DNA from 4 places in the Pseudomonas shirazica genome. Region 3 is predicted to be linked to each of the others. Evidence: riboswitches for the same ligand, from Rfam matches in the RefSeq annotation. Region 3 holds a riboswitch; each other region holds the start of a gene.
The links. A riboswitch is a leader RNA that binds a small molecule or an ion and turns the genes downstream of it on or off. The one in region 3 is predicted to bind cobalamin.
Positions count from the first base shown of each region.

Region 1: another riboswitch for cobalamin. It lies ahead of cobW (cobalamin biosynthesis protein CobW); the one in region 3 lies ahead of cobO (cob(I)yrinic acid a,c-diamide adenosyltransferase).
Region 2: another riboswitch for cobalamin. It lies ahead of IMX18_RS14715 (TonB-dependent receptor); the one in region 3 lies ahead of cobO (cob(I)yrinic acid a,c-diamide adenosyltransferase).
Region 4: another riboswitch for cobalamin. It lies ahead of IMX18_RS10255 (CbtB domain-containing protein); the one in region 3 lies ahead of cobO (cob(I)yrinic acid a,c-diamide adenosyltransferase).

Region 1 is NZ_CP063456.1:2,656,559-2,663,878, forward strand. It holds gene cobN (cobaltochelatase subunit CobN) at 1-1,662, opposite strand, end outside; gene cobW (cobalamin biosynthesis protein CobW) at 1,666-2,733, opposite strand; cobalamin riboswitch at 2,834-3,046, opposite strand; gene IMX18_RS12065 (branched-chain amino acid aminotransferase) at 3,520-4,539, shown strand; gene IMX18_RS12070 (multidrug/biocide efflux PACE transporter) at 4,770-5,198, opposite strand; gene IMX18_RS12075 (LysR family transcriptional regulator) at 5,291-6,154, shown strand; gene IMX18_RS12080 (RHS repeat-associated core domain-containing protein) at 6,635-7,320, opposite strand, start outside.
Region 2 is NZ_CP063456.1:3,177,486-3,184,805, forward strand. It holds gene IMX18_RS14685 (NAD(P)/FAD-dependent oxidoreductase) at 1-574, shown strand, start outside; gene IMX18_RS14690 (peptidase C39 family protein) at 686-1,420, opposite strand; gene IMX18_RS14695 (hypothetical protein) at 1,586-1,762, shown strand; gene IMX18_RS14700 (TerC family protein) at 1,895-2,647, opposite strand; gene IMX18_RS14705 (hypothetical protein) at 2,677-2,916, opposite strand; gene nhaR (transcriptional activator NhaR) at 3,051-3,944, shown strand; cobalamin riboswitch at 3,979-4,186, shown strand; gene IMX18_RS14715 (TonB-dependent receptor) at 4,296-6,422, shown strand; gene IMX18_RS14720 (acetyltransferase domain-containing protein) at 6,713-7,320, shown strand, end outside.
Region 3 is NZ_CP063456.1:3,923,391-3,930,710, forward strand. It holds gene cbiB (adenosylcobinamide-phosphate synthase CbiB) at 1-57, opposite strand, end outside; gene bluB (5,6-dimethylbenzimidazole synthase) at 54-704, opposite strand; gene IMX18_RS18120 (cobyrinic acid a,c-diamide synthase CobB) at 701-1,996, opposite strand; gene cobO (cob(I)yrinic acid a,c-diamide adenosyltransferase) at 1,993-2,604, opposite strand; cobalamin riboswitch at 2,725-2,944, opposite strand; gene IMX18_RS18130 (hypothetical protein) at 3,112-3,690, shown strand; gene IMX18_RS18135 (PQQ-dependent sugar dehydrogenase) at 4,829-6,175, shown strand; gene IMX18_RS18140 (C40 family peptidase) at 6,141-6,674, opposite strand; gene IMX18_RS18145 (C40 family peptidase) at 6,814-7,320, opposite strand, start outside.
Region 4 is NZ_CP063456.1:2,246,611-2,253,930, forward strand. It holds gene IMX18_RS10225 (transporter substrate-binding domain-containing protein) at 1-144, opposite strand, end outside; gene IMX18_RS10230 (response regulator transcription factor) at 158-772, opposite strand; gene IMX18_RS10235 (DUF1272 domain-containing protein) at 992-1,234, opposite strand; gene cobM (precorrin-4 C(11)-methyltransferase) at 1,301-2,053, opposite strand; gene IMX18_RS10245 (cobalamin biosynthesis protein) at 2,087-2,473, opposite strand; gene IMX18_RS10250 (CbtA family protein) at 2,473-3,159, opposite strand; gene IMX18_RS10255 (CbtB domain-containing protein) at 3,170-3,358, opposite strand; cobalamin riboswitch at 3,452-3,674, opposite strand; gene IMX18_RS10260 (GNAT family N-acetyltransferase) at 4,085-4,564, opposite strand; gene IMX18_RS10265 (LysE family translocator) at 4,698-5,318, shown strand; gene IMX18_RS10270 (alpha/beta fold hydrolase) at 5,340-6,224, shown strand; gene IMX18_RS10275 (pirin family protein) at 6,345-7,232, shown strand.

The DNA of each region.
Region 1 (7,320 bases), 1.3 Mb from region 3:
GTTGCCGTGCTTGCCGACATGGATCACCGCGTCGGCGGCAAAGGCATGGCGCAGCCAGAAGTGAAATGCCAGGTAGCCGTGGGGTGGTACCAGGTCCGGGTCGTGGTACACCGCGCTGGGGTCCACCTGGTAACCGCGCGCCGGCTGGATGCCGACAAAGGTCAAGCCAAAGCGCAGGCCGGCCACCATCAGCCGGCCACTGCGGTACATCGGGTCCTGCTGCGGCGGCCCCCAGCGTTCCAGCACGGCCTGGCGGTTTGCCTCTGGCAGGCGCTCGAAGGCGGCCTGGTAGTCGGCCAGGCTCAGGCTCTGCGCGCAGGGGCGCAGGTCCAGCTGGTCGAGGTCGTTGGTCACGCCACCGAGCAACTGATGGATCAGCTGCGTGCCGCTGCCCGGCAAGTCGGCCAGCGGATAGCCTTCGGCCTGCAGGGCCTTGAGTATGTTCAGCGCGGCCGCTGGCGTGTCCAGGCCAACGCCATTGCCAATACGGCCGTCCCGAGTCGGATAGTTGGCCAGCACCAGGGCTACGCGCTTCTGCGCATTCGGCAGGCGCGCCAGCTCGACCCAGCGGCGGGCCAGTTCGGCGACAAAGTCCATGCGCTCGGGGTGGGCGCGGTAGCAGACCACATCGGACTGGCTGCGTTCGCTGCGCCAGGCCATGTCTTTGAAACTGACCGGGCGGGTGATGATGCGCCCGTCCAGTTCGGGCAGGGCAATGTGCATGGCCAGGTCACGCGCCCCCAGGCCCTGCTCGCTGGCTTCCCAGCCAGGCTGGTTGTCTTGTGCGCAGATGGCCTGCAGTACCGGAATGTCACGACGGAACGGGCGCAGGTTGGGGCGCTCGGGGCTGGACAGGGCAAAGCCGGTGGTGTTGACCAGCACTTCGGCCCCCGCCTCGTCCAGCCAGGCTTCGACCTGCTCCAGGCAGGCACTTTCCTTGAGGCTGGCCACGGCGATCGGCAATGGGTTGAGCCCGGCCGCCTGCAGGCGCTGGCAGAACACATCGATGAACGCGGTATTGGCCGCCTGCAGGTGCGAGCGGTAGAACAACAGTGGCGCCACCGGCTGCTCGGGGTGCCACTGCGGGTACCAATCCTCCAGCGTGGCGCTGCCCTTGGCCGGGTGATACACGGCAGTGCGCGGCAGCGGCTGCGGCTCGTCCCAGGCATAGTCGCGGCCCAGCCACTGGCTGGCCAGGCAGTTGAACAGGTTGATGGCGTTGGCCTTGCCGCCCTGGCGCAAGTAGTGCCAAAGGCGTTCGGCCTGCTCGCCGCTGACACTGCCCAGGCTGGTCAGCTCCGGGTCCGGGCGGTCGTCACCCGGCACCAGGATCAGCTGCACGCCACGGCCGGCCAGCTCGACCAACTGCTCGACGCCATAGCGCCAGTAGCCGACACCACCGTGCAGCGACACCAGGATGACCTTGGCATGGCGCAGCACCTGGTCGACGTACAGGTCGACCGAGGCATGGTTCTGTACCTGCATCGGGTTGGCCAGGCGCAGGCTGGGGTAATCCTCGGGCAATTGCTCGGCGGTATCGGCGAGCAATGCCAGGTGCGAATCGCCGCTGCAGAGAATCACCAGCTCGGCGGGCGTCTGGCCGAGGTCGGCAATGCTGTCATCCGGCACGAAGCCGCCGGGCTGGGTCCGCAGCAGGTGCATGGGTCAGGCGCCCAGTGCCTGGCGTAGGCGCGCTTCCAGCTGGGCGGCGTCAAGGTCCTGGCCAATCAGCACCAGGCGGGTGATGCGCGGCTCGTCGGCGCGCCAGGCGCGGTCGAAGTGCTTGTCGAAACGGGTACCCACGCCTTGCACCAGCAGGCGCATCGGTTTGCCCGGGATGGCAGCGAAGCCTTTGGCGCGCAGGATGCCGAACTCCACCACCAGCTGGGTCAGGGCATCGAGCAGCAGGCTTTCGTCGGCTTCGGGCAGGTCGATGGAGATGGAGTCGAAGGCGTCGTGGTCATGATCGTCATGGTCATCACCGTCATGGTGGGAATCATGGTGGGTACGGCGACCATCGATGTGCGCCTCGGACTCGGCGCCCACACCCAGCAGCACCTCCAGCGGCAGCTTGCCGCTGCTGGCCTCGACAACCTTGACCGCCGGAGGCAGTTCTTCGGCCACCTCGGTGCGGACCTTGGCCAGGCCTGCAGCGTCGATCAGGTCGGCCTTGTTCAGCACCACCAGGTCGGCGCTGGCCAACTGGTCGGCGAACAGTTCGTGCAGTGGCGACTCGTGGTCCAGGTTGGGGTCGAGCTTGCGCTGGGCATCGACCTGGTCCGGGTAGGCGGCGAAGGTGCCGGCGGCCACCGCAGGGCTGTCGACCACCGTGATCACCGCGTCGACGGTGCAGGCATTGCGGATTTCTGGCCACTGGAAGGCTTGCACCAGCGGTTTGGGCAGGGCCAGGCCGCTGGTTTCGATGAGGATATGGTCCAGGTCGCCACGGCGTGCCACCAACTCGCGCATCACCGGGAAGAACTCTTCCTGCACGGTGCAGCACAGGCAGCCGTTGGCCAGCTCGTAGACGCGGCCGGTGGCTTCTTCTTCGGTGCAACCGATGCTGCACTGCTTGAGGATTTCGCCGTCGATGCCCAGCTCGCCGAACTCGTTGACGATTACCGCAATGCGGCGGCCCTGGGCGTTGTCGAGCATGTGGCGCAGCAAGGTAGTCTTGCCCGAGCCGAGGAAGCCGGTGACGATGGTGACGGGGAGCTTGGCCAGTGTTTTCATGTCGCATTGCCCTTGGCAGATTGGCGCGGGCATGCAGGACGACAGCCGCAGGCCAGGCCGGCCGGGCTTGTTCGCCACCGGATCACCCCGCCCGGTTGAAAGTCGAAAACGTGACGAGGCAGGTCTCCTGGCTCGCACCGTTCCATGTGCCCGCTGGTGCAGCAGGCTGGCGGGATGACGCCTTCCCGCGCGCGAGCGCAGTGGCTGTGTCGATCCGTTGTCGGTGCTTACAGTTGCGGGGGCAGCCGCGGCTTGTACCGCGTTCCCGTCTTAGCTTCGGCCTGGCCGAAGAACCTCGAAGTGGCAAGGCTACGCAGTGGCTGGCGGGTGGTCAACCATTGGCTCGCCTCGATTCTTGTAGCGCCTGTGAGATCGAGCGCCGCGCGGGCGGCGCTTCGCAGCACAAGGCTGCTCCTACATCTGTTTCGGGCCAATTATTCCTGAGGCAAAGGCGCGCGGCCCCTTGGTGTCCACCTCGATATCGTGCCGGACAAACAAGGCGGTCGCGCGCATTGGTACAGGCGTTACTGGCCCGAAACAAATGTAGGAGCAGCCTTGTGCTGCGAAGCGCCGCGCGGGCGGCGCTCGATCTCACAGGCCCTGAAAATGTTGTGGCGAGCACCTCGCAGCCCCACTGCAATACCTGCGCCGTGCCGCAATAAATGCATTGCAGGCTATCAATTCGTGACTGGCCGTTCCCGATCTGCCACGGATGTATTATGGTGGCGTGGTGCGCATATAACAGCAGCCCGAGCAATCGGGCACTTGCAAGACAATGAGGGTGTCATGAGCAACGAAAGCATTAATTGGGACAAGCTGGGTTTCGACTACATCAAGACCGACAAACGCTACCTGTCCGTATGGCGCAATGGCGAGTGGGACAAGGGCACCCTGACCGAAGACAACGTACTGCACATCAGTGAAGGCTCCACTGCCCTGCACTACGGCCAGCAGTGCTTCGAGGGCCTCAAGGCCTACCGTTGCAAGGACGGTTCGATCAACCTGTTCCGCCCGGACCAGAATGCCGCCCGCATGCAGCGCAGCTGCGCCCGCCTGCTGATGCCGCAGGTGCCGACCGATGTGTTCATCGAGGCGTGCAAGCAAGTGGTCAAGGCCAACGAGAAGTTCGTGCCACCGCATGGTAAAGGCGCCCTCTACCTGCGCCCGTTCGTGATCGGCACCGGTGACAACATTGGCGTGCGCACCGCCCCCGAGTTCATCTTCTCGATCTTCGCCATCCCGGTTGGCTCGTACTTCAAGGGCGGCATGAAGCCGCACAACTTCCAGATCTCCAGCTTCGACCGCGCAGCCCCGCAAGGCACTGGCGCGGCCAAGGTCGGTGGCAACTACGCCGCCAGCCTGCAGCCGGGTGCAGAAGCGAAGAAAGCCAACTTCGCCGACGCCATCTACCTCGACCCGCTGACCCACACCAAGATCGAGGAAGTCGGTTCGGCCAACTTCTTCGGCATCACCGCCAACAACGAGTTCGTCACCCCGAAATCGGCTTCGGTGCTGCCGGGCATCACCCGCCTGTCGCTGATGGAACTGGCGCAATCGCGCCTGGGCCTGACCGTGATCGAAGGCGATGTGGAAATCAACAAGCTGGACCGCTTCATCGAAGCCGGCGCCTGCGGTACCGCTGCGGTGATCACCCCGATCGGCGGCATCGAGTACAACGGCAAGCTGCACGTGTTCCACGACCTGGAAAAGGTCGGCCCGGTTACCCAGAAGCTCTACAACGAGCTGACCGGTATCCAGAGCGGTGACGTGGAAGCACCGGCTGGCTGGATCGTCAAGGTTGCCTGAGGCGCTTTAACGTTTTGAAAAACGGGGCATGCCAGCGATGGCATGCCCCTTTTTATTGGGTGCACCGGCTGCACCGGTGTTCGCGGCTAAAGCCGCTCCCACAGGTACAGCGCAAGCCTGAAGCCTGCGCCATCCCTGTAGGAGCGGCCTTGTGTCGCGAAAGGGCTGCGAAGCAGCCCCAGGATATCCGCGCAATGCACAAATCGAGGAGCAGCGCAGGCTGGTGGTTTTCATGCAAGGCGACGCTGCATCAGCAGGTGCCGGGCTTTGTCGAAAACCCAGTTGTACAGCACGGTGTAGGGCAGGATGATCACAAAGAAGCCCAACTCCACCATGAACGCCTGCAGCAACGAAATCTCCAGCATCCACGCCGCCACCGGCAGGCACCACACCACCAGCCCGGCTTCGAAGCCCAGGCCGTGTGCAAAGCGTGCGCTGGCCTTCCAGTGGATGCGCTCGGCTTGCACGTAGCGGTCGACCAGCGCGTTGTAGACCATGTTCCACAGCATGGCGATCACCGAGAGGGTCACCGCCAGCGCCCCCGCCGTCGCCAGCGACTTGCCCATGATCCAGGACAACAGCGGCGCACATAGCAGCACGGCGAACACTTCATAGCCGACGGCGTGAACCAGGCGTTCGCTGAAAGAGACATTTTTCATTGCAGATTCCATCCAGTGCGTGAGTCGTGCTTCCTATTTTCTTTGATAGAACTGATACTCGCGACATAGCTACCATCGATTTTATCAATACCATGCGCTACTCACCCGAAGCTCTGGTCGCCTTTGTCGAAGCCGCATCGCTGGGTTCGTTCTCCGCTGCGGCGCGCAAGTTGCGCAAAAGCCAGTCCACCATCAGCATTGCCATCGCCAATTTCGAGGCCGATGTGGGTTGCCCGTTGTTCGAGCGTGGCGGTCGCCACCCTACACTGAACGAGGCTGGGCGGCAGGTGCTGAGCCATGTGGAGGCGATTCTCGATGCCAGCGCCCAGCTCGATGCCCTGGCGGTGCGGCTGGCGGAAAACATCGAGGCACTGGTCTCGGTGGTGATGTCGGACAGCTACAGCGTGACCTTCCAGGGCGCGGTGATGGCCCGCTTCGCCCAGCACTACCCGCATACCGAGCTGCGCTGCGGCCCGTCGGAAGATGCCGATGTGATCGAGCTGATCCAGCAGGGCCTGGCACACGTCGGCATTCTTGCCACCCAGCCCAGCTACCCCGCTGACGTTGCCGTGGCACGCTTGCCCGAGCAGGCAGAGTTTGGGGTGTACGTGGCCAGCGGGCATCCGTTGGCGGCTTTGCCCCAGGTGCAGACGCAGCACCTGGAGAACGTCCGGCAGCTGTATATCAAGACCTATGCTCCCAGCCTGCACCACGGTCGTGGCCAAGCCTGGTCGGCACCGGACTACCTCACCTTGCTGGAGTTCGCCGTGCGCGGGTTCGGCTGGGCCGAACTGCCCAGGGCGCTGGTGGCACGGTTTGGCAGTGGGCTGATAGAGTTGCAGGTCGCGGGCTATCCACGGCGAGTGAATATGGACGTGGCCTGGTCCAGCCGGCGCGCGCTGGGGCCCGCGGGGCAGTGGCTGGTGCGGCAGATGCTGGAAAATAGTCCGCAATGAAATTCTATTCAGAAGCAATATGAAACATGGAACTACTCGCGAACAAATTATTGACCCAATACAAATATCTATTCATTGGATGAAGTCCGCTTAATTGTTCTCACCGCCACTTTCTTGATGAAGCCAACTGCTGCCCGTGGAATGCTCGGAAAACAGATTTTAATGCAAATGCGATACTGCTCCGCTCTGCCTTGCGCCCATTCCCACTTGGCACGCGATTCTACCTTCTTCAACCGTCATATCGGGAAACCTATACTCGTTCATCTCGTTCAGCACGGCGAACTTGACCCGCACAGCTTGGTCAGCCTGCTTAGCTCTCCCCAAGTGATTTCCAGGCAGCCGCATGCTTAACGCCACTGGAGTCCTGCATTGGATGAAGACGACTCTGTAACGTGTGTCACCCATGTACAATCCGGGGGAGATGGAGGCGAAATTTATCACCTGAAATGTTTCACCAGACACATAAAAAGATCGTTTAGTCTAGCCAGGGCGTTTACGGCGGTACCGATCGAGTACGCCCCTCAAACCCTGCCGAATTCTCTCCACCTGAGTTAGTGAAAGATCAGGATTCGCACGGTTAATAGATGCTTGTACATTGCCACCGACAGCAAAAGCTTCCACTGCAACTCTGCGCAACTCCCTAGTCTGCTCAGAGCTTAATCCTTCTATAGCATGATTACTCTTATTAATAAATTCAAGAAGCTTTTCAAATTCACCAGCCTTCAACTTGTCACGACGCAATGTCCAGCTATCTACTGTGTGCACCGCACCTACCGTCCCCGCCGATGACGCGACCGAATAAACAGCAGAGTCTGCAATAGGCGACGACTGACTTTGAGCTGTGGTTATTGCCAAGGGCTGCGAACTGCTTTGCCCAGGCGCACCTGAGTCCTTCCTACCCGTTTGGGTACTCATAACCTCTTGCCCGACTCTTCGCTCAGTCGGCGACGACAGCCTTCGCCTTTTTCCACCTCCAGCCTCCAAACCTGTCTTTATTGCGTCCATTAATACTTCATGTTGGGTTGCTGGCGATATACTTCGAATCTGAATAGGGCGTTTTGTAGGCATATGCCCGCTGGGATCACTGAAATTGACCGGATCACCCGCACAATAGGCATAACAGTTCAAGCCCCCCGCACCAAATGGGCTTTGGCTATCGGGACTCT
Region 2 (7,320 bases), 750 kb from region 3:
CGCCTACCTGGGCAACCTGGTGCCGGAGCTGGCCAGCAAGTCCATGCCATGCGGCACCCAGGTGATCACCACCGAACCGCTGGGCGACGAGCTGGCGCGCACCCTGCTGCCGCAGGACTACTGCGTCGAGGATTGCAACTACCTGCTCGACTACTACCGCCTGACCAGCGACAAGCGCCTGATCTTCGGTGGTGGCGTGGTGTACGGCGCGCGTGACCCGGCCAACATCGAGGCGATCATCCGTCCGAAGATGCTCAAGGCCTTCCCGCAACTGAAGAACGTGAAGATCGACTACGCCTGGACCGGCAACTTCCTGCTGACCCTGTCGCGTCTGCCACAGGTTGGCCGTATCGGCGACAATATCTACTACTCCCAGGGCTGCTCGGGTCACGGCGTGACCTACACCCACCTGGCGGGCAAGGTGCTGGCCGAGGCCATGCGTGGCCAGGCCGAGCGTTTCGACGCCTTCGCCGGGCTGCCGCACTACCCGTTCCCGGGTGGCCAGATGCTGCGCGTGCCGTTCAGCGCCATTGGGGCCTGGTACTACAGCCTGCGCGATCGCCTGGGCTTCTGATGTAGGCAGGCTTGGCCTCTTCGCGGGCACGCCCGCTCCCACAGGATTTGTGCTGGTTGCACGGTCCCTGTGGGAGCGGGCGTGCCCGCGAAAGGGCCGGTACAGACAAAGCTATTTGTTCAGGCTACTCACAGCCTGCTTCGCCGCAATCTCCTGCCCCGCCCGGGCCAGTTCATCGGCAGCCTGCAACCAGCGCTGGCGGTCCACCTGGGCTGGCAGCTGCCGAGGTGGCTGCACCAGCACCGCCCAGCTCCCAAGCTTCGCCCACGCCGAGGCAAAGTCATCGAACGCCATCAACTGCCGCCGGTGCATGCCCGAGCGCAACAGCACCCGCTGCTTGTAGCGGTCGTAGCCGATCAGCACGGCGTAGCGTGGCTCGCTCCACCAGGCCGAACCATCCTCGTAACGCAGCAGCACCGGGTTGCCCGCCGCCACCTGGGTCAACAGCGCGTCCAGCTGCTTGTCCAGCGGATACACCACCATGCCGTAGTCGCGCGCCACCCGGGGGATGCCGGTGTCCAGGGCCTCGGCGCCCTGCGGCAGGTTCAGCGGCTTGTCCAGCAGCCCCGGCGTGATCGGAGCCCCCTGTTGCGACAGCACCGCCGCCAATGCCATGGCCCCGCTGTGGTTGGCGTTGCCACGGTAGAACGGCACGCTGCTGATCTCGACCCGCTGCGGCAGGCCCTTGAGGTTGCCGGAGGGTGCGCTGGCGCAACCGGCCAGGCTGGCTGCAACCAGGCAGGCAGCCAGCAGCCGACGAGGGATGGTCTTGAAGGAAGGTTGCTGCATGGACACTCGCTTGCTCCAACGCCGGGCAGGCAGCGCCCGGCTCTGGCCACCGATCATAGGTCGGACAGCGGCGCGGGTATAGTCCGACACCGCTTAGGAGCAAATCGGACCAAGCAATAGACCTTTGGTCAATGGAACGTCACAGGCGAAAGACTAGACTAAAGCAGTGTCTGGAAGGCCAGCGTCGGCGACCGAGCGCGGCCCGTAGAGATGGAGGCACAAATGAGCCTGACCATGGCAATCCTCATGCTGGTTGGCATGTGGCTGAGCGTTGCAGCCGCCATGCTGTGGGGTGTACTGCGTATCGTGCGGCGTCATTCCCACCACCACCTGCCACCGCAGGCCCCCGCCAAGCCACAGCCTGTGCGCCGGTCGCGGCGGCATGCCGGGGTGCACTGACTACAGATTTTCCCTACCCCCATTCGCGGGCTTGCCCGCTCCCACTGGGGCCGCGTAGCTATCTGGCTGACGCGGCACCTGTGGGAGCGGGCAAGCCCGCGAATGGGGCGCGAGCGCCCCGCATTTTTTACATCAACCTTCAGCCGCCTCACGCTTCAACCGTGCCCGACGGGCCAGGATGTTGAGGATCTCGATCGCCGTCGAGAAGGCCATGGCCGCGTACACATACCCCTTCGGTACATGGGCGCCGAAACCTTCGGCGATCAGCGTCATGCCGATCATGATCAGGAAGCCCAGGGCCAGCATCACCACGGTCGGGTTGTCGTTGATGAAGTTGGCCAACGGGTCGGCGGCCACCATCATGACGATCACGGCAGTGATAACGGCAATGATCATGATAGGCAGGTGCTCGGTCATGCCCACGGCGGTGATGATGCTGTCGACCGAGAAGACGATGTCCAGCAGCAGGATCTGGAAGATCGCCGCGGCAAAGCCCAGGGTAACCGTCGACGACACCTTGGCTTCTTCCTTGGCCCCGTGCGGGTCGACGTTCTCGTGGATTTCCTTGGTCGCCTTCCACAGCAGGAACAGGCCACCGGCAATCAGGATCACGTCCTTCCAGGAGAAGGCATTGCCGAATACTTCAAACACCGGGTCCGTCAGCTGGACGATCCAGGCCACCGTGCTGAGCAAGGCCAGGCGCATGACCAGGGCCATGCTGATACCGATACGGCGCGCCTTGGAGCGGTACTCCACCGGCAGCTTGTTGGTCAGGATGGAGATGAAAATCAGGTTGTCGATGCCCAGCACGACTTCCATGGCCACCAGCGTAGCCAGGGCAACCCAGGCGGTAGGGCTAGCGACGAGTTCCAGCAAGTATTCCATTGTTCAAATCCTGCAGCAGCGGTTGGGGGTCAGATTTCCTGGGTGTCTTCTTTCTTGTCGGCGTCCTTGGGCTTTTGCCCTTCGCTGCCGATGGCCTCGCTCAACGCCTGCTGTGCGGCCTTGTTGGTGTCGTCGATGGCCTGCTTGGCCGACTGCGCGGCCTGGTCGAGCATCTGCTGGGCGGATTTCTCGGCCTGCTCGCAACCGGCCAGGGTGAACAGGGCCAAGGCCAGCACCAGCGGCGTGCCGATGGATTTTAGTTGCAGCATGGGTTCCTCGCTTTTCATGTTCCGGCGGCGCACACGGCGCCTGATGGAGTCGCATTCTAAAGAGCGCAACACATCCGGAAAATTCGTATTTTCAGCGGTTATACTTCGGTTTTTACGAATCCGGAACGATACCGATGCTCAACTATCGGCAGTTGCACTACTTCTGGGCCGTGGCCAAGACCGGCAGCATCGCCCGCGCCAGCGAACAGTTGAACCTGACCCCGCAAACCATCAGCGGTCAGATCAGCCTGTTCGAGCAGACCTATGGCCTGGAGCTGTTCCAGCGCGTGGGGCGCCAGCTGGAACTGACCGAAACCGGGCGCCAGACGCTGATCTATGCCGAGCAGATGTTCCAGCTGGGAAGCGAGCTGGAGGCCATGCTGCGGGCCGGCCCGCAGGAGCAGATCCTGTTCCGCGTGGGCGTGGCGGACGTGGTGCCCAAGTCCATCGTCTACCGCCTGCTGGCACCGACCATGGAGCTGGACGACGTTCTGCGCATCAACTGCCGCGAAGACAAGCTCGAACGGCTGCTGGCCGACCTGGCAATCCAGCGCCTGGACCTGGTGATTTCCGACAGCCCTATGCCCAGCCACCTGGACATCAAGGGTTATAGCCAGAAACTGGGCGAGTGTGGGTTGAGCTTCTTCGCCACCCCGGCGCTGGCACACCGCCTGGAAGGCCCCTTCCCCGCCTGCCTGCAGGATGCGCCATTGCTTATCCCCGGGCAGGAAACCGTGGTACGCAGCCGCCTGCTGCGCTGGCTGGGTGAGCAGCAGGTGCAGCCACGCATCGTGGGCGAGTTCGATGACAGTGCCTTGATGCAGGCATTCGGGCAGTCGGGCAGCGGCATCTTCGTCGCGCCCAGCGTGATCGCCGAGGAGGTGTGCCGCCAATATGGCGTGGAGCTGATCGGGCAGACCGAGGCGGTGCATGAGTCGTTCTATGCCATTTCGGTGGAGCGCAAGGTCAAGCACCCGGGAATCGTGGCGATTACCGAGGGGGCACGACGAGAGTTGTTTAACTGGTAACAGGCAGAATTGACGCCCCCGCGTTTCAATGGTCATATGCCCGCCAGTTTCAGGTGCCCTGCGCCGCCGCGCGCAGGGTGAAACGGGAAGCCGGTGCGTCGTGTTGCCCACGACAAGTCCGGCGCTGCCCCCGCAACGGTAAGCGAGCGAACCCTTCGAGATACCACTGTGCACATGCATGGGAAGGTGAAGGTTTCATGCCCCTCGCAAGCCCGGAGACCGGCCTGGAGCTTCACTTGGCAACCCGCGGTGGGCGGGCGCAGGCCGGTATCCGTGCGTGCGCCTGCGTGCACGGTGCGCCTTTGCGTGTTTTCCACCGGGATCCATTCATTCCTGCAGTAGTGGAACGACATGTCCCGTATCTTCAAGCTTCACCCCTTGGCGGCCTGCCTGGCCGTTTCCCTGCCGGCCCTGGCCGATGACCTCGAGCGACAACCACTGGCCCTGCCCTCCACGGCCATCACCGACACCCTAGACAGCCACGCCATCGACCTGACCACACCGACCCAGGCTGGTTCGCGCCTTGGCCTCAGCGCCCTGGAGACACCGGCCAGCACCAGCAGCATCAGCGCCGAACAGATCCAGCAGCGCAACAACCTCACTGTGCAGGACGCGGAGACCCGCTCAGCGGGCATCAGCTACATCGGCTCACCGGGCGACGGCGGCACGGGCCTGTCCGCCCGCGGCTTTACCGGGCACGGCTCGGTGATGACCTTGTTCGACGGCGCACGCCTGTACACCGGTGCCGGCACCCAGACGTTCCCGGTCGACCCGTGGATGGTCGAGCGCATCGATGTCATTCGCGGCCCGGCTTCGGTGCTGTATGGCGAAGGCGCCACCGGGGCGGTGGTCAACGTGATCCCGAAAAAGCCGTTTGCCGGCGAGGTACGCAACCACCTGCGCCTGGGCTACGGTTCGTGGGACCGCCAGCAGCTCGGCCTGGACAGCGGCGGCAGCCTCGGTGAGCGCCTGAGCTACCGCCTGGCCCTGAACCAGCAAACCGGTAACGGTTGGGTCGACCGCACCCCGTCACGCAGCCTGGCGCTGAGCGCCGCGCTGCGCTTCGATGCCAGCGACGACCTCAGCTTCACCCTCGCTCACGACCGTGGCGATGCGCAGCCTGCCAACTACTACGGCACCCCGCTGATCGACGGCCACTACCGCAGCAGCCTGCGCAAGAAGAACTACAACGTGCAGGACGACGTGCAGCACTACGTCGATGAATGGACCCGCCTGAATACCGACTGGACGTTGAACGACCACCTCAGCGCCAGCAACCAGCTTTACTACATCAAGAGCCGCCGTCACTGGCGCAATGCCGAGGAATACAGCTGGGATGCCGGGCGCCAGCAGCTGCTGCGCGGCAGCTATCTGCAGATCAAGCACAACCAGGAACAGTTCGGCGACCGACAGGCCTTCACCCTCGACCACAGGCTGTTTGGCCTGGCCAGCAAGACCGTGGTCGGCGCCGAGTACAACAAGGTCCGCTTCAACGTCGACAGCAACGCGCCCTACAACGATGTGGGCGGTGACTACGTCGAGCCTTGGCAGCCACAACCGGGTTGGTTCCACAGCGCCTCGCCGCTGCGCCCGCAAACGCTCTCTACCACCCACACCTTTGCCCTGTTTGCCGAAAACCGCCTGCAGTTGAGCGATCGCCTGTCGCTGGTCACCGGCGTGCGCCGCGACCAGAACCACATCGACCAGGAAAAACTGACCACCGACAGCCGCAGCGACCGCAGCCTGCAAGGCGGCAACTGGCGTGCCGGGCTGGTGTTCGCGGTCAGCGACGACCTGTCGCTGTATGGCCAGTACTCCACCAGCGAGGATGGGGTCGACAACCTCATCAGCCTCAGCGCCAACCAGATGCACTACGACCTGACCGAGGCCAGGCAGACCGAAGTGGGCCTGAAGCAGCGCTTCTGGGAAGGGCGTGGCGAATGGACATTGGCGGCCTACCACATCGTCAAGAAGAAGCTGCTGGTGGATGACCCGGTCACCCACGAGAAGCAACAGGCTGGCCAGCAGACGTCCGACGGCCTGGAGGCAACCCTGGAACTGGCGCTGGCGCACCAGTGGCAGGTGTCGGCCAACGCGGCGATCGTGCGCGCAAGGTACGACGACTTCGACGAAATGGTCGGCGGCGTGGCGCAGGATCGTGCGGGCAATCGCCCGGCCAATGTCCCGCGGCGTACCGCCAACCTGTGGCTGAGCAAAGGCTTCGGCCAGCGGCTGGAGGCCGGCATTGGCGCGCGTTATGTGGACGAGCGCTATGCCAATACCGCCAACACCCAGAGCGCCCCCGGCTACACCGTGGTCGATGCCGACATCGGCTGGCAGGTGTTGCCGGATGTACGGCTGGGGTTGCAGTTGAACAACCTGTTCGACCGTGAGTATGTGCAGTCGGCGTTCAGTGGCCAGCAGTGGCTGATGGGGATGCCACGGTCGTACTTTGCGACGGTGGATTACAGCTTCTGATCTGAACTGCCTGCACCGGCCTCTTCGCGGGCTTGCCCGCTCCCACAGGAGTACCGCTGCCCTCAGGCCCGATGAGAAACCTTTGTAGGAGCAGCCTTGTGCTGCGAAGAGGCCATAACTGCCACAGAAAAGCTTCTGTCATGCCGCCCCCTTCGCAGCACAAGGCTGCTCCTACAGGTCCGCTGGGTAGCCGCGAAGAGATCGCTCAACACAGAAACCACTACCCGACGCCGAACAAATAGTTATAAGATAACGTTTCAGTTGACATCCATTCCTATCAGCGACCTCCCATGACAAGCGCCAGCGCCAACCCCACCCTGGTCACCCAGCGCCTGCAGAGCATCGACGCCCTGCGCGGCCTGGTAATCCTGTTCATGCTCCTGGACCACGTTCGTGAAACCTTCTTCCTGCACCGCCAGGTCAGTGACCCGATGGCCATTGATACCACCGAGCCCACGCTGTTCTTCAGCCGCACCCTGGCCCACCTGTGCGCGCCGGTGTTCGTCTTGCTGACCGGCCTTTCAGCCTGGCTGTACGGCGAGAAACACCAGGGCCGCGGCGATGTCTCGGCGTTCCTGTTCAAGCGTGGTCTGTTCCTGGTGGTGCTGGAGTTCACCCTGGTCAACTTCGCCTGGACCTTCCAGCTGCCGCCCAGCGTCATCTACCTGCAAGTGATCTGGGCCATCGGCGTGAGCATGATCGCCCTGTCGTTGCTGGTGTGGTTGCCACGTGCCGCCCTGATCGCCGTGGGCGCAATCATCATCGCCGGCCACAACCTGCTCGATGGCCTGCACTTCGGCGTCGAATCCGCCCTGCACGTGCCATGGGCGATCCTGCATGACCGGGGCTGGCTGGAGTTCTCCGAAAACCTGCGCCTGCGCACCTCCTACCCGGTGCT
Region 3 (7,320 bases):
CTCGCCTAGCAAGGCATCCAGGGCCACCCCGGCCACGGTCAGCAAGGCCACGCTCATTGGCGCTCTCCCCATTGGTTCTCAAAGAGCATTTCACTCAAGGGCCGTTCCTCGGCCCAGTTTTCCAGCACCAGCATTGGTGCCGGATAGAACTCGGTCACCGGCCCCAGGCACAGCACCGCGACCGGCTTGGCCCCACTCGGCATACCCAGCAGCGCCGCCAGCGCCTGCGGGTCGAACAGCGACACCCAACCCATGCCAAGGCCTTCGCCACGGGCTGCCAGCCAAAGGTTCTGGATGGCGCAGGCCAGCGAGGCCAGGTCCATTTCCGGCAGGGTGCGGCGGCCGAAGATGTGCGGCTCGCGGTTGTCCATCAGGGCGGCCACCAGCAGCTCGGCGCAGTCATTGATGCCTTCCACCTTCAGTTTCATGAAGGCATCGGAGCGTTCGCCCAAGGCTTCGGCGGTACGCACCCGCTCTGCTTCCACCAACGCCTGGATGCGCGCACGCAAATCGCGCCGGGTGATGCGGATGAAACGCCAGGGCTGCATCAGCCCGACGCTCGGCGCCTGATGCGCGGCGGCCAACAGGCGCCCCAGCAGTTCCGGGGCTACCTCGCCTCCGGCGAAATGGCGCATGTCACGGCGTTCACCGATGGCCCGATAGATCGCGGCGCGCTCGGCGTCGCTGTAGGCGTATTCGCTCATGGTCGCAACAGCGCCGCCGCCGCATCAGGGTTGGAGGGAAAGTAGAAGTGCACGTAGGAAGCCGTCAGCCGACCCAGACGGTACACCGCTTCGTTGCCGCGCCCGCCGTTGGGGCTCAGGCCACGTGCGATCGGCTCCAGTACGGTACTGGTCAACGAATGGTGATAGGTGTGACCGCGCAGGGTGCCTTCCGGCAGTTCCACCGCCTGCAGGGCCAAGGCAGCCAGGCGCTTCTGCATGGTCGCTTCGCCCGGCAGCAGGCCGAGCAGCTCGGCACGCTCGCCGGCCACGTCGGTCAGGGCATCGAGCAGGTACAGCATGCCGCCGCACTCTGCCAGCAACGGTTTGCCCTGGGCGTGATGGGCACGGATCGCCTCGCTCATTGGCGCGTTGGCAGCCAGGGCGTGGTGGTGCAGTTCGGGATAACCGCCCGGCAGATACAGGCTGTCCACTGCTGGTAGTTCGCGGTCATGCAGCGGCGAGAAAAACTCCAGCTGCGCGCCCAGGTTGCGCAGCAGGTCGAGGTTGGCGCCATAGGTGAAGGCAAAGGCCTCGTCCCGCGCCACGCCAATGCGCACACCGGTCAACGAGGCGACACTGGCTTGCGGCTCGGGTTCGGCAAAGGTCACTGGCGGCGGCAAGGCGGCATCGCAACTGGCGCCAAGCGCTTCGGCAGCGGCATCCAGACGAGCGTCCAGGTCGTTCAGCTCGCTGGCCTGGACCAGCCCCAGGTGGCGGCTGGGCAGCTCTATACCGCGCTCGCGGGACAAGCCGCCATACCAGCGCAGGCCTTCGGTCAGGCTACCTTCCAGCAGTTGCGCGTGGCGCAGGCTGCCCACCCGGTTGGCCAACACACCGGCAAACGGCAGGTCCGCCTGGTAGCGTGCCAGGCCCAGGGCCAAGGCGCCAAAGGTCTGGGCCATGGCCGTGCCGTCGATCACTGCCAGTACCGGCACGCCGAAGTGACGCGCCAGGTCGGCGCTGGACGGCGTGCCGTCGAACAGCCCCATCACCCCTTCGATCAGGATCAGGTCGGCCTCCCCGGCTGCCTCCCACAGAAGGCGGCGGCTTTCCTCGGCGCCGATCATCCACAGGTCGAGCTGGTACACCGGCGCGCCGCTGGCCCGCTCAAGGATCATCGGGTCGAGAAAGTCGGGGCCGCACTTGAACACCCGCACCTTGCGCCCAAGGTTGCGGTGCAGGCGGGCCAGGGCGGCGGTGACGGTGGTCTTGCCCTGACCAGAGGCCGGTGCCGCGATCAGTACCGCAGGGCAATGGCGCGACTGGCTCACAGTTCCACGCCCTTCTGTGCACGGATACCGGCCTGGAACGCGTGCTTGAGCATGCCCATTTCGGTCACGGTGTCGGCCAGCTCGATCATCTCGGGTTTCGCGGCACGGCCAGTGACGATCACATGCTGCATCGGTGGGCGAGCCTGGATGTCGGACAGCACCTGGTCAAGGTCGAGGTAGCCGTGCTTGAGGGCGATGTTCAGTTCATCGAGCACCACGAACTGCACGCTCGGGTCTTGCAGCAACTGGCGCGACACGGCCCAGGCGGCTTCGGCGGCGGCGATGTCGCGCTGGCGATCCTGGGTTTCCCAGGTAAAGCCCTCGCCCATCACGTGGTAGCGCACCTGCTCGGGGAAGCGGCGGAAGAACAGCTCTTCGCCGGTGCTGTTGCGGCCCTTGATGAACTGCACCACACCGCACTGCATGCCATGGCCCAGGGCGCGCGCGAGCATACCGAAGGCCGAGCTGCTCTTGCCCTTGCCGTTGCCGGTAAGCACCAGCAGCAGGCCGCATTCGTTGGGGGAATTGGCGATGCGTTCGTCGATGATCGCCTTCTTGCGCTGCATGCGCGCCAGGTGGCGTTCGTCGCGTTCGGTGGATTCGCTCATCAGGGTTCTCCGCTGGCTGGCGCCACGGCAACGCGCGGCGACAGGTAAAAGGCGGGCAGACGGAGAACGCGCAGGGGCCGTGGCCGTACGCCACGGTGCACCGCGCATCACCCTCCGTGATGCCGTTGGCAGTATCAGGCCGGTCTCCGGGCTTGTGAGCGGGCCTTGGCCCAGGCCTGCGCGCCTTCCCGGGTGCTTGCACCCAGTGGCCCTGCGCGGCCGCGACTCACCTACCGTTGCGGGGGCAGCGCCGGAATCGCGCCATGCTGGCACCCACCGGCTTCCCAGTTTCACCCTGCCCAGTCGGGGCTGGCAGGGCACCTGAAACACGCGCGAAGGTTAGAGGGTTGGACCGGGAGCGTCAATCGAAGCGGGCCGCTTTGCAGCCGAACAGGCACCGCCCGGGTAATGGCCAATTCACCTTGTTGTGCCACACTGAATACAGTGATATCACATAGCCATCACTTTCAGCTGAACGCGATCACAACTACAACAGGAGAGCGCAGCATGCGAGGCCAGATCATCAACAACCCGCGCCTGGAGTTTCTTGCTCCGGTGCTGGAGCGCTGGGGCGACTGTATTGACCGGTTCAACCAGTTTGCTGGCGATGCCGAAGCACCTTACTGGCATGGCGCCGCCGCCAATACGGGGCTGCTTGCCGCAGCGGCCTGGCAAGCCGAACTGGCGGCGCTGCAGCAGTTTGCCGGCAAGAAGCAACGCGACGAAGGTGAACACGAAGGGCGCTGCGACCTGTCGATCAGCAGTGCCGATGAAGCGCTGTACCTCAGTGTCAGTCAGCGCTGGCCAAGAATCGCTCGGCTGGACATGGCCGACGCCCTGCAGCAGACCACTGCCCTGGCGCGCCAGGTGGCCTACCCCAGCCAGTTGAAAGCTGGTGCGCTGTTCATCAGCCCGTGGAAGGCTGGCCAGCATGCCAGCCCCGAGGAACTGCAGGACCTGGTCGACGATCTGCAGAAACATACCGCCTGTGCCATCGCCTGGTACTTCCCGTATGCCTACCGCAAGTTGCACAACGAGCTGGGGCAGTATTTCCCGGGGGTGGCGTTGCTGCTCAAGCAGGCTTGAAGCAACTTCGGCTCGGGCCGGGGCCGGAACTCGTTTCGCAAGCGCGACGTCGCTTCTGTGGGAGCGGGCGTGCCCGCGAAGAATCCAACGCGGTGGCTGGCACCGGCTGCGCCGGTGTTCGCGGGCGCGCCCGCTCCCACAGAGCCCTATTTAAGTCTCCTGTCGTAGTGAAGCGAGCCACCGCAGGTGCCCCACGCCCAGCCTTCATGAGGAGCCAGTTCCGATTACTGGTATTACACGACTGCGGTTTCTGACGATTTTTGCTCTTGCTCTTGCTCTTGCTCTTGCTCTTGCTCTTGCTCTTGATCTTGATCTTGATCTTGATCTTGATCTTCGCGACTTCAGGAGGCCGAGCAGAGGGCTTGCGGAGGGAGGTGACGGGCATGGATGCCCGTCAAGCGCTGAGGCCCCATGGATGGGGCCTGCAGCGCGTACTCCCGGGAGCAAGACCGGCGCGAGGGAACCCCGTAGCGTAGCGGAGGGGCCGGATGATGGGAGCGCAGCGTTTTTTGGTTACTTTTTGTCGCGTTTGACAAAAAGTGACTCGCCGTAAGGGCGAAAAGGTGAGTCAGCGTCGCCATCGTAAATGGACTATCCGCGAGATCAAGACCGGTACTTTTCCGCTCTTCGCTCTTCGCTCTTCGCTCTTCGCTCTTCGCTCTTCGCTTTCAAGCGTGGGCATCAACAACAAGGTCAACATTCATTTTCGAAGGTGGCGCTTAATCACCTTTCCGCCCTTACGGCGGGTCACTTTTTGTCAAACGCGACAAAAAGTAACCAAAAAACGCTGGCTCCCATCATCCGGCCCCTACGCTCCGCTCCGGGGTCCCCTCGCTACGGGCCTGCTCCCGGGAGTACGCGCTGCAGGCCCCATCCATGGGGCCTCAGCGCTTGACGGGCATCCATGCCCGTCACCTCCCTCCGCAGTCCCTCCGCTCGGCCTCCTGAAGTCGCAATCGGCGGCGCCTGAACTATTGCGCGCTTAAAAGCAAAAGCAAAAGCAACGGCAACGGCAACGGCAACGGCAACGGCAACGGCAACGGCAACGGCAACGGCAACGGCAGTTGGATGGTTCCGGGAACCTGGCGAATGTCACCGACCTCTCAATTCATAGGCCCTGTTAGGAGGACGCCGCCCCATGAAACACCTGACGCCTTGGTTATTGGCCGCCAGCCTGACTGCCTGCGGCGAAACCGCCCTGCTGAATGTACTCGACGGCAGTGGCCCAACCCCCCAGCTGCCTGCTCCGGTCAAGACCACCCTCCCCACCGTGAATATCGCCCCGGCAGTGGGTTGGCCCAAGGACGCCAAGCCCGAGGCAGCACCAGGCACTCAGGTGAAAGCGTTCGCCAGCGGGCTCGACCACCCTCGCTGGCTATACCTGCTGCCCAACGGCGACGTCCTGGTGGCCGAAACCAATGCCCCGCCCAAGCCCGAAGATGGCAAGGGCCTGCGCGGCTGGGTCATGAAGAAGGTGATGAAGCGGGCAGGCGCAGGCGTACCCAGCGCAAACCGCATTACCCTGCTACGTGATGCCGACCACGACGGCGTGGCTGAAATCCGCACGACCTTCATCGAAGAGCTCAACTCACCGTTCGGCATGGCCCTGGTCGGCAAGGACCTCTACGTCGCCAACACCGACAGGCTGCTGCGCTTTCACTACGAGCCCGGTGCCATGCAAATTCGCAATGAAGGCCAGCCAGTGGTCGAGTTGCCAGGCGGGCCGCTCAACCACCATTGGACCAAGAACGTGATCGCCAGCCCTGATGGCAAGAAGCTTTTCGTGACGGTCGGCTCCAACAGCAACGTAGGCGAAAACGGTATGGACAAGGAACAGGGGCGCGCCGCGATCTGGGAAGTGGACCCCGCCAGCGGCCAGCACCGCCTGTTCGCCACCGGCCTGCGCAACCCTAACGGCCTGGCCTGGGAGCCACACAGCGGTACGTTGTGGACGGCAGTCAACGAGCGTGACGAGATCGGCAGCGATCTGGTACCGGACTACATCACTTCCGTGAAGGACGGCGGTTTCTATGGCTGGCCCTACAGCTACTACGGCCACCACGTGGACGAGCGCGTGCAACCGCCAGCGCCTGAAAAAGTAGCCCAGGCGCTGGTGCCCGACTACGCCGTAGGCCCACACACGGCATCGCTGGGGCTGGCATTCGCCGAACCGAACGGGCTACCACCGCCCTTCGAACAAGGGGCATTCGTGGGCCAGCACGGGTCGTGGAACCGCAAGCCACACAGTGGCTACAAGGTGATTTTCGTGCCGTTCGACCCATCAGGAAAGCCCTCGGGCAAGCCCGTAGACCTGCTTACCGGTTTTCTGGATGAGCATGGCAAGGCCCAAGGGCGCCCGGTCGGCGTAATCACCGACGGGCGTGGCGGCGTGCTGGTAGCCGATGATGTCGGCAACGTGGTCTGGCGGGTAAGCAAAGCCCCGCCTGTCCTCAGGGGTTCTGCGCCAGATGCCCTTGCGGAATGACGCGCTTGGCCTGCAGGTAAGCCTTGGCCCAGTAGCTGTTGGACAGGTAGTCCAGGCGCACCGTGCCGCCGCTGGAGGGTGCATGCACGAAGCGCCCTTCCCCCACATAAATGCCGGCATGGCTGACCTGCGAGCCGCCACTGGTGGCGAAGAACACCAGGTCGCCGGACTCCAGCGACTTGGCATCCACGGTTGGCGCGCGCATTACGATCATCTCACGCGTCGAACGCGGCAGGCTTATGCCGGCAGCATCACGATAGACGTACTTGATCAGGCCACTGCAATCGAAACCGGAGTCCGGCGTATTGCCACCCCAGCGATAAGGCGTGCCCACCAGGCCGATGGCACGCATCAGCACGTCATCGGCAATCGGCGACGGACTGGGCTGGCTATAGGTTACCTGCGGCTGTACCACAGGGGCCGGCGCAGGCGCACGGCTGGAGCAGGCAGCCAGCAAGGCTGCCAAGGAGAGAAATGCGAAGCGCGCCATCTTTACCATGGCCAGAACATCCTGTCTGAGTCCGCTGGGCCGCAGCCGAAAAGAGTTGAGAAATTAGATTAGACGCTTTCTATAAATGCGCACGGCGGCGAGCTTTTTTCAAAGCATCGCCGCCGCGGCAGGGTACATCATTTTGCTATCAGTTGCGCGCGATATTGGTGGTCGGCGCCATGGCCAAGGCACGCTTGGCTTCGATGAAGGTCTTGCTCCAGTAGCGGTCACCGAGGCTGTCGATGCGCACACCACCGCTGCGGCGGCTGCTGGAGTGAATGAACTGGTTGTCACCCAGGTAGATGCCAGCATGGCTGACGCGGCCGCGACCATTGGTGCTGAAGAACAGCAGGTCACCTGGCTTGAGCTTGTTGCGGGCCACTTTCGGGGCATCGACGTTGATCATTTCACGCGTGGAACGCGGCAGGGTCACACCCGCCTCTTCGCGGAACAGATAGCCGATGAAACCACTGCAGTCGAAGCCGGACTTCTCCGAGGTACCGCCGAAGCGATAGCGAGTGCCGATCAGCGACATGCCGCGCTCGAGAATGCTGTCAGCCAGAGCTGGCAACTGGTAAGGCTTGCTGCTGGAGAAGGTCTCCAGGTCATCTTCGGTAGCCAGCTCTTCCGGCTCGCCGAATACCGACGAGGAGGA
Region 4 (7,320 bases), 1.7 Mb from region 3:
ATGCCGCTCTTCGCTGGACAGCGCAAGCGGGGACGCGGCGCTGACCGAGCGTGCCAGCAACTGGCGAGGTTCGCTGTTTGCCAGCAGCGCGCCGGAACCGGCCAGGCCGATGACCAGTAGGGCGCTTGCCAGCAGGCGCTTCATTGTCATCGAGCGCTCAGTAGACGCTGTTGCGCTTGGCCAGGTCGACCATTTCAACCAGTGATTCGGTCTTGAGCTTTTCCATGATGCGGCCCCGGTAGGTGCTTATGGTCTTGGCGCTGAGGTTCATGCAGGTGCCGATATTCTTGTTGTTCTCGCCGCGCGCCAGGCGCCGCAGCACCTCCATTTCCCGGTTGGACAGGCTGGACAGGCGCACTGGCTCGCTTTCCAGCGAGTTGCTGTTGACCGACATCTGCGGGAAGGTCGAGTAGCCCTTGACCAGCGCTTTCAGGGCAAACAGCAACGCCTCGTGGTCTTCTTCCTTGGTGACAAAAGCGCCGATGCCAGCATCCAGGCAGCGCCGCACATACAGGTCGGTGGCCTGGCCGGTCAGCACCATGATCTTGGGCGCCGGCTCCAGGCATTGCAGGCGCTTTATCACTTCCATGCCATCCAGGCCGGGCAGGCCGATGTCGAGAATTACCACATCCGGTCGCAGGTCGCGGGCCACCTGCGCCACCTCGCTGCCATTGCCGACCTCGCCGACAACACGGAAGCGCTCGCGTTCGAGCAACATGCGCAAGGACAGCCGGACGATGGGGTGGTCGTCGACGATCAGCACGGTAGTCATGAAGAAAACTCCTGTCAGGATGTGGTCCGCTTCCTGGATCACTCAGGAATACGTCTGCAAGTGGGGTTATCGGAAGCGCTGCACGATACGACCATTCCCGAAATTTGGTAATGCCGAGTATAGAAGTGTTGAAAGTCCACGTGCTTGTTGTTGAAAAGTCCTACAAAAAGTGGGAAAGACATCACCCTGGCAAAGCGGCGATGCCTGTTTTTGTAGTCGTCATGCGCAGGCGGAGTGTGATTTGCTCACGCGCTGGGTTGAGGCGGGGTTGTTGGCCAGTGCCTGGCCGACCCGTGTCGGGCGTGCCACCAGCTGGCCGGTGCAGTTCGGGCAGCGGCCCTGGAAACGGGTTTCGGCGCAGGTGCGGCAGAAGGTGCATTCGAAGGAGCAGATCAGCGCATCGGGGCTGTCACCCGGCAGATCGGTATCGCAGCACTCGCAGTTTGGGCGTAGGTCCAGCATGGGCATGACTCCTGTTTGCAGGCGGGAAACCGGAGTCTGCTACGCCTGCGGCGAACCTGGCAATGCTCAGTCGCCAGGGCGATACAGGTGGGCGTGCCCGGCGCGATACAAGGCCGATTCGGCAAACGGTGTGTCGCCCAGCACGTGGCCCACAAGGATCAGCGCCGTGCGCCGGAAATCCTTGGCCGCGACGCGTTCCACGATATCGCCGAGGGTACCGCGCACCCAGTCCTGGTCCGGCCAGGTGGCACGATGCACCACCGCCACCGGGCAGTGCGTGCCGTAGTGCGGCAGCAGTTCTTCGACGATACGCGACAGGTGCTTGACCCCCAGGTGAATCGCCAGGGTGCTGCCATGGCGCGCCAGCTCGCCCAGCTGCTCGCCGGGCGGCATCGGCGAGCTGTCACCATAGCGGGTGAGGATAACGGTCTGCGCTACCTGGGGCAGGGTCAGTTCGCAGCCGAGCAGGGCGGCGCTGGCCGCTGTAGCGGTGACCCCGGGGATGATCTGGTAATCGATGCCCAGCGTTTGCAGATGGCGGATCTGCTCGCCGATGGCGCCGTACAGGCTGGGGTCGCCACTGTGTACCCGAGCCACATCCTGGCCTTGCTCATGCGCACTGCGCATGGCGGCGATGATCTGTTCCAAATGCAGTTCGGCACTGTTGATCACGGTCTCGGCCTGGTGGCCCTCGAGCACGGCGGCCGGCACCAGCGAGCCGGCATAGATGATCACCGGGCACTGGCGGATCAGCCGTTGGCCCTTGACCGTGATCAGTTCCGGGTCGCCGGGGCCGGCGCCGATGAAGTAGACCGTCATGGTAAGTCCTTGCAGGAAAGAGGGGTGAAACGTTCAACAGGCCAGGGCGAGAGTAGCCGGGCCCAGTACCTGGCGCGTCAGCAGCAACCTGGCCGTGCCGAGCCGCTGGCTGGCCAGGGCCAGTGCCGCACTCTCCGCCACGCCCCAGCAGCCACAGTGGGCATGGGCAGCGGCGGAGCGGTGGCTGAGCTGGAGTTCGTAGGGTTGCAACTGCGCGGTATCGTACAACACCAAAGGCAGGCCGAGGCGTTCGGACAGTTGCTGCAAGCCGGGCTCGTCGGCCTTCAGGCTGATGCTGGCGATGCCTTGCAGGTCGGCCAACGCCAGGCCCTGGGTGGCCAGGGCCTGGCGCAGCAAGATTTCCAGCGTATCCGCCGGGCAACCCCGACGACAGCCGAAGCCGGCGTAGAAGGCAGGCATCAGGCCTGGCTGGAGCGCCGGAACAGCCAGGCGCTGATCAGGCCCAGGGCCAGCCAGAATGCGGCGTTGGTCAGCCAGGAGGCCACTTTGAACTGGGTTTCCAAGGCGGCGGGGGCCAGGCTCTCGTGCACCTCGGGTTGCGGCGCACCGATCACATGGGGAATGACCAGCAGCACAGCGCCCAGCGCCTTCAGCAACCAGTGGCGAGCGAACACCAACAGGGCCAGGCCCAGCGCGGTGGCACTGGCGGTGCCGATCCACCAGGCCTGGCGTTGCCCCAGGTCGGCTGCGGCAGTACCTGGCAGTTCCGGCGGCAGGCCCAGGGTCGGGGCCAGGCAGAACACGGCGAAGCCGGCCAGGCCCCAGAGTGCGCCGGTGCCGGCTCGCTTGGGTTCACGCAGGCTGTACAGGGCGGTGAGAATCAGGGCGAAGCCGACCGCGACCACCAGGTTGCCGCCGGTGGTGGACAGCACTCGCTGCCAGCCGTCTTCAGGTGCCCAGGCCTCGGCGCTGTGTTCATGCGCTGCCACTTCGCCGGCATGCTCGTGCTCGGCGACGGGGGCCGAGGATTCGTAGGTTTCTGCCTCGAGAATCAGCGGGGCGACCCAAAAGCTCTGCAGCAAGGTCAGCAGCAAGGCCGCCAGCAACCCGCTGAAGCCCGCGGTGCGGGCAATGCGTGTGATCATCGGGTTGTACTCAGTGGCAGGGGAATGCGGCGCTGTGGCGGGTGTCGTGGGCGGCGTTGTGCACGGCCTCGATGTGCGAAAAGCCGGCGAAGTACACCAGGCACAGGCCCAGCAGGCTGGCGCCGATGGCGATGACGACACGCTGGCTGAGGGTGACGGGGGTGGTAATGCTGTGTTGCTTGGCGCTGGTGACGGGCATGACGCGTTCCTCTGCTTTTTGTGGGCAACGGGCAAGCGCGGCAGCCCCGAGCGTGGCAGCCCAGGGGAATGCAACAGCGCCCGCCCACCGCGGGGTGTTCATGAACGCCAGGCCGGTCTCCGGGCTTGCGAGGAGGAGCCAGGCTCCTGGAAAGCGTCACCTTCCCATGCCGGGGATCAGGCACAGTGGTACAGACGCTTCGCTCGCTTACCGTTGCGGGGGCAGCACCGGCCTTGTCCGGCCCTGCTGGAGGGCCTGTGACGCACCGGTTTCCCGTTTCACCCCCATCGGGGGCACCTGAACGCGAGGCATAAGGAGACCATGGGGCGGGGCTGGCGTCAATTGCCCTGATGATAGGGCTTTGGTTTTGCAGTGCCTGGGAGATCGAGCGCCGCCCGCGCGGCGCTTCGCGGCACAAGGCCGCTCCTACATCTGTTTCCGGCCAATTACTCCCGTGCCAGGTGGGTTGCAGCCTTGGTGCTTGGCTGAAGATTGATGAGGAGCAGTCGTGCGCCCCTCGATATCGAATGGAACAAACAAGACGGACAGAGGTGAACTCACAGGAGTAACTGGCCCGAAACAGATGTAGGAGCGGCCTTGTGCCGCGAAGCGCCGCGCGGGCGGCGCTCGATCTCCCAGGCGCTGAAAAGCTCAAGGCATGCGCACTCAAGCCCTCATGTAAGCCGGTTCGGCCTGTAGTGGTCTATGCCGTGAGCATCCACCCGGTCAGCCCCGGGCAAACGCCGCAAGCTTGTCCCCGTCCAGCCGGTAGCGCACCCACTCATCCTGCGCTTCGGCCCCCAGCTTCTGATAGAAGCCGATAGCCGGCTTGTTCCAGTCCAGAACGCTCCATTCCAGCCGTCCGCAATTCTTCGCCACCGCCTCGCGGGCGATGTGCCGCAGCAATTGCCGCCCGGCACCGTCGCCGCGCTGCTCGGGCGTTATGTACAGGTCTTCCAGGTAGATGCCGTTGCGCCCGAGCCAGGTCGAGTAGCTATAGAAATACACGGCAAAGCCGATTGCCCGGCCATCGCGCTCGCACATCAGGCTATGCACGGTGCTGCCCTCGCCAAAAAGGCTGTGCTCGATATCGGCAACGCTCGCGATCACCTCGTGGCGGGCGCGTTCGTACTCTGCCAGCTCGGTGATGAAGGCAAGTATCTGCTCGGCGTCGGCGCGAACGGCAGGACGGATGGTGAGGCTCATGGGACGGCTTCCTTGATCTGATGGTAGCGGTACAGCGATGTGTATCTACACAATTTCGTTAAACTGTACCGGTCGCAGAGGAGGGCGACTCCGTTAGTGTGACAGCACCCATAAAAAAAGTGGATTGCCTGCCATGCTTGCCTCTGCCGACCTGCTGACCGCCTTCGTGCTGTTCGCCTTCGTGTCTTCCATCACTCCCGGCCCCAACAACACCATGCTGCTTGCCTCCGGGGTGAATTTCGGTGTGCGTCGCTCGATCCCGCACGCCCTGGGCATCAGTGTCGGTTTCATGGTGATGGTGCTGGCTGTCGGCCTGGGCCTGGGCGAGGTGTTCAAGGCCTGGCCGGCGCTGTATACGGTATTGCGTTACACCGGTGCCGCCTACCTGCTGTACCTGGCCTGGAAGATCGCCACCTCCGGGCCGGTCGGCACAGCTTCGTCCAGTGCCCGCAAACCGCTGGGCTTCTGGGGAGCGGCGGCATTCCAGTGGGTCAACCCCAAGGCCTGGGTGATGGCAGTCGGGGCAATCACCACCTACACGCCGGCGCAGGGCTATGTGACCAACGTCATTGTCATTGCTGCCTTGTTCGCCCTGGTCAACCTGCCGAGCGTCGGGGTGTGGGTGATGTTCGGCAGCGCCCTGCGCAACTTGTTGCAGAACCCGCGCTGGCTGATGCTGTTCAATGTCCTGATGGCCTTGTTGCTGGTGATTTCACTGTACCCGCTGCTGTTTGTAGAATCAGCGTTTTCCTGACCCCGCGAGTACGGTAAGCCGATGCAGTTGATCCCCTGGTCTCACGAATGCGCCGAAGGCTTCACCCTGCGGGGCTGGCGAACCCCGGCCAGTGGCAAGCCGTTGCTGCATTTTCTGCACGGCAACGGCTTCTGCTGCCTGGCCTACCAGCCATTGCTGATGCGCCTGGGCGAACATTTCGACCTGTGGCTCAGCGATGTGCAGGGCCATGGTGACAGCGACCATGGCGGGGTGTTCCGTGGCTGGAACCGGACCGCTGCGCTGGCGGTGGAGACTTTTGCCGCCGGGCGAGGCGAGTATGGTGACGTACCGCGCTTTGCCGTCGGGCACAGTTTCGGTGGCGTGCTCACCGGCCTGATCCTGGCCAGTGAACCGCAACTGTTCACGCGTGCCGTGCTGCTCGACCCGGTACTGTTCAGCCGGCGCATGCTGGGTGTGATGGGGATGGCAGCCCTGGTCGGCTTGCACCAGCGCCATGCCCTGGCGCGCAAGGCTGCCAGCCGTCGCAGCCATTGGCCCGACCGCGAGGCAGCCCTGGCTTCGCTGCATGGGCGGGGTATCTTCAAGGGGTGGACCGATGCGGCGCTGCGGGCCTACGTGGAGCATGCCATTGGCGACTGTGGCGAAGCGGTGGTGCTCAAGTGCCGGCCCAGCCGCGAAGTGGAAATATTCAGTTCGTTCCCCAAGCGCATGTGGGCGAGCCTGGCGGCAATCCGTACGCCCACGCGGGTGCTGTACGGCGAGCACACCTACCCCTTCGTACCGCATTCGGTAAATCGCCTGGTGGCGCTCAACCCTAAGGTCAGCGGCAGGCAGGTTGCAGGTGGGCACTGCTTCATGCAGGAGCATCCTGAGGCGTGTGCCGAAGAAGTGCAGGCCTTCCTGCTTCAGGGACCGGCGGGATAGTTTTTCCAGGCAGCTGGCTGTGGATTGTCCTTTAAATGAGACGATGCATGCCATTTTAGCCGGCTATTGCCTGATTGGTCTCACTGGTAAGGTTATCTCAACCAAGAGAGGAGCCTTCTCATGAAAACGATTCTGGGTATTCACCGCAGCCCCCACGCCCACTGGGTAGGTGATGGTTTCCCGGTGCGCAGCCTGTTCACCTACGACAACCTGGCCAGCAAGATCAGCCCGTTCCTGCTGCTGGACTATGCCGGCCCTCATGACTTCACCCCGACCAGTGCGCGGCGTGGCGTTGGCCAGCACCCGCACCGCGGCTTCGAGACCGTGACCATCGTCTACCAGGGCGAACTGGAACACCGTGACTCCACCGGCGCTGGCGGCTTGATCGGCCCTGGCGACGTGCAGTGGATGACTGCTGCCAATGGCATCATCCACGAAGAGTTCCATTCCCCAGGTTTCGCCCGTTCTGGCGGTACGCTGGAGATGGTACAGCTGTGGGTCAACCTGCCGGCGCGGGACAAGCGCGCAGCGGCCGGCTACCAGACGCTGCTGGCCAAGGACATCCCGGTGGTGACGCTGGACGGCGAGGGCGGCAGCCTGCGAGTGATTGCCGGTGACTATCGTGGGCATTCGGGGCCGGCGCGGACCTTTACTGCGATGGATGTCTGGGACCTGCGCCTGAATGCCGGTGCAGCCTTGCAACTGCCGGTCGCCGCTGGGCGCAATGCGGCGCTGGTGGTGTTGCGCGGCAACGTGCGGATTAACGGCGAGCGAGAAGCCGGCCCATCCAGCCTGGTGCTGTTTGACCGGGGCGGCGAGGATGTCGCTATCGAAGCGCTGGAAGGTGCCAGCTTGCTGCTGCTAAGCGGTGAACCGATCGATGAGCCGATCGTGGGCTATGGCCCGTTCGTGATGAACAGCCAGGCGGAAATTGCCGAGTCGTTCGACGACTTCCATGCCGGGCGGTTCGGGCAGATGCAGGATGCACGGGACGGTGCGGCGCATTGATCCTGGTTGATTGAATGGCTTGTCCGGCCCTATCGCCGGCAAGCCAGCTCCCACAGGTACAGCGACAATCTCGAGAGCAACGCTGTAC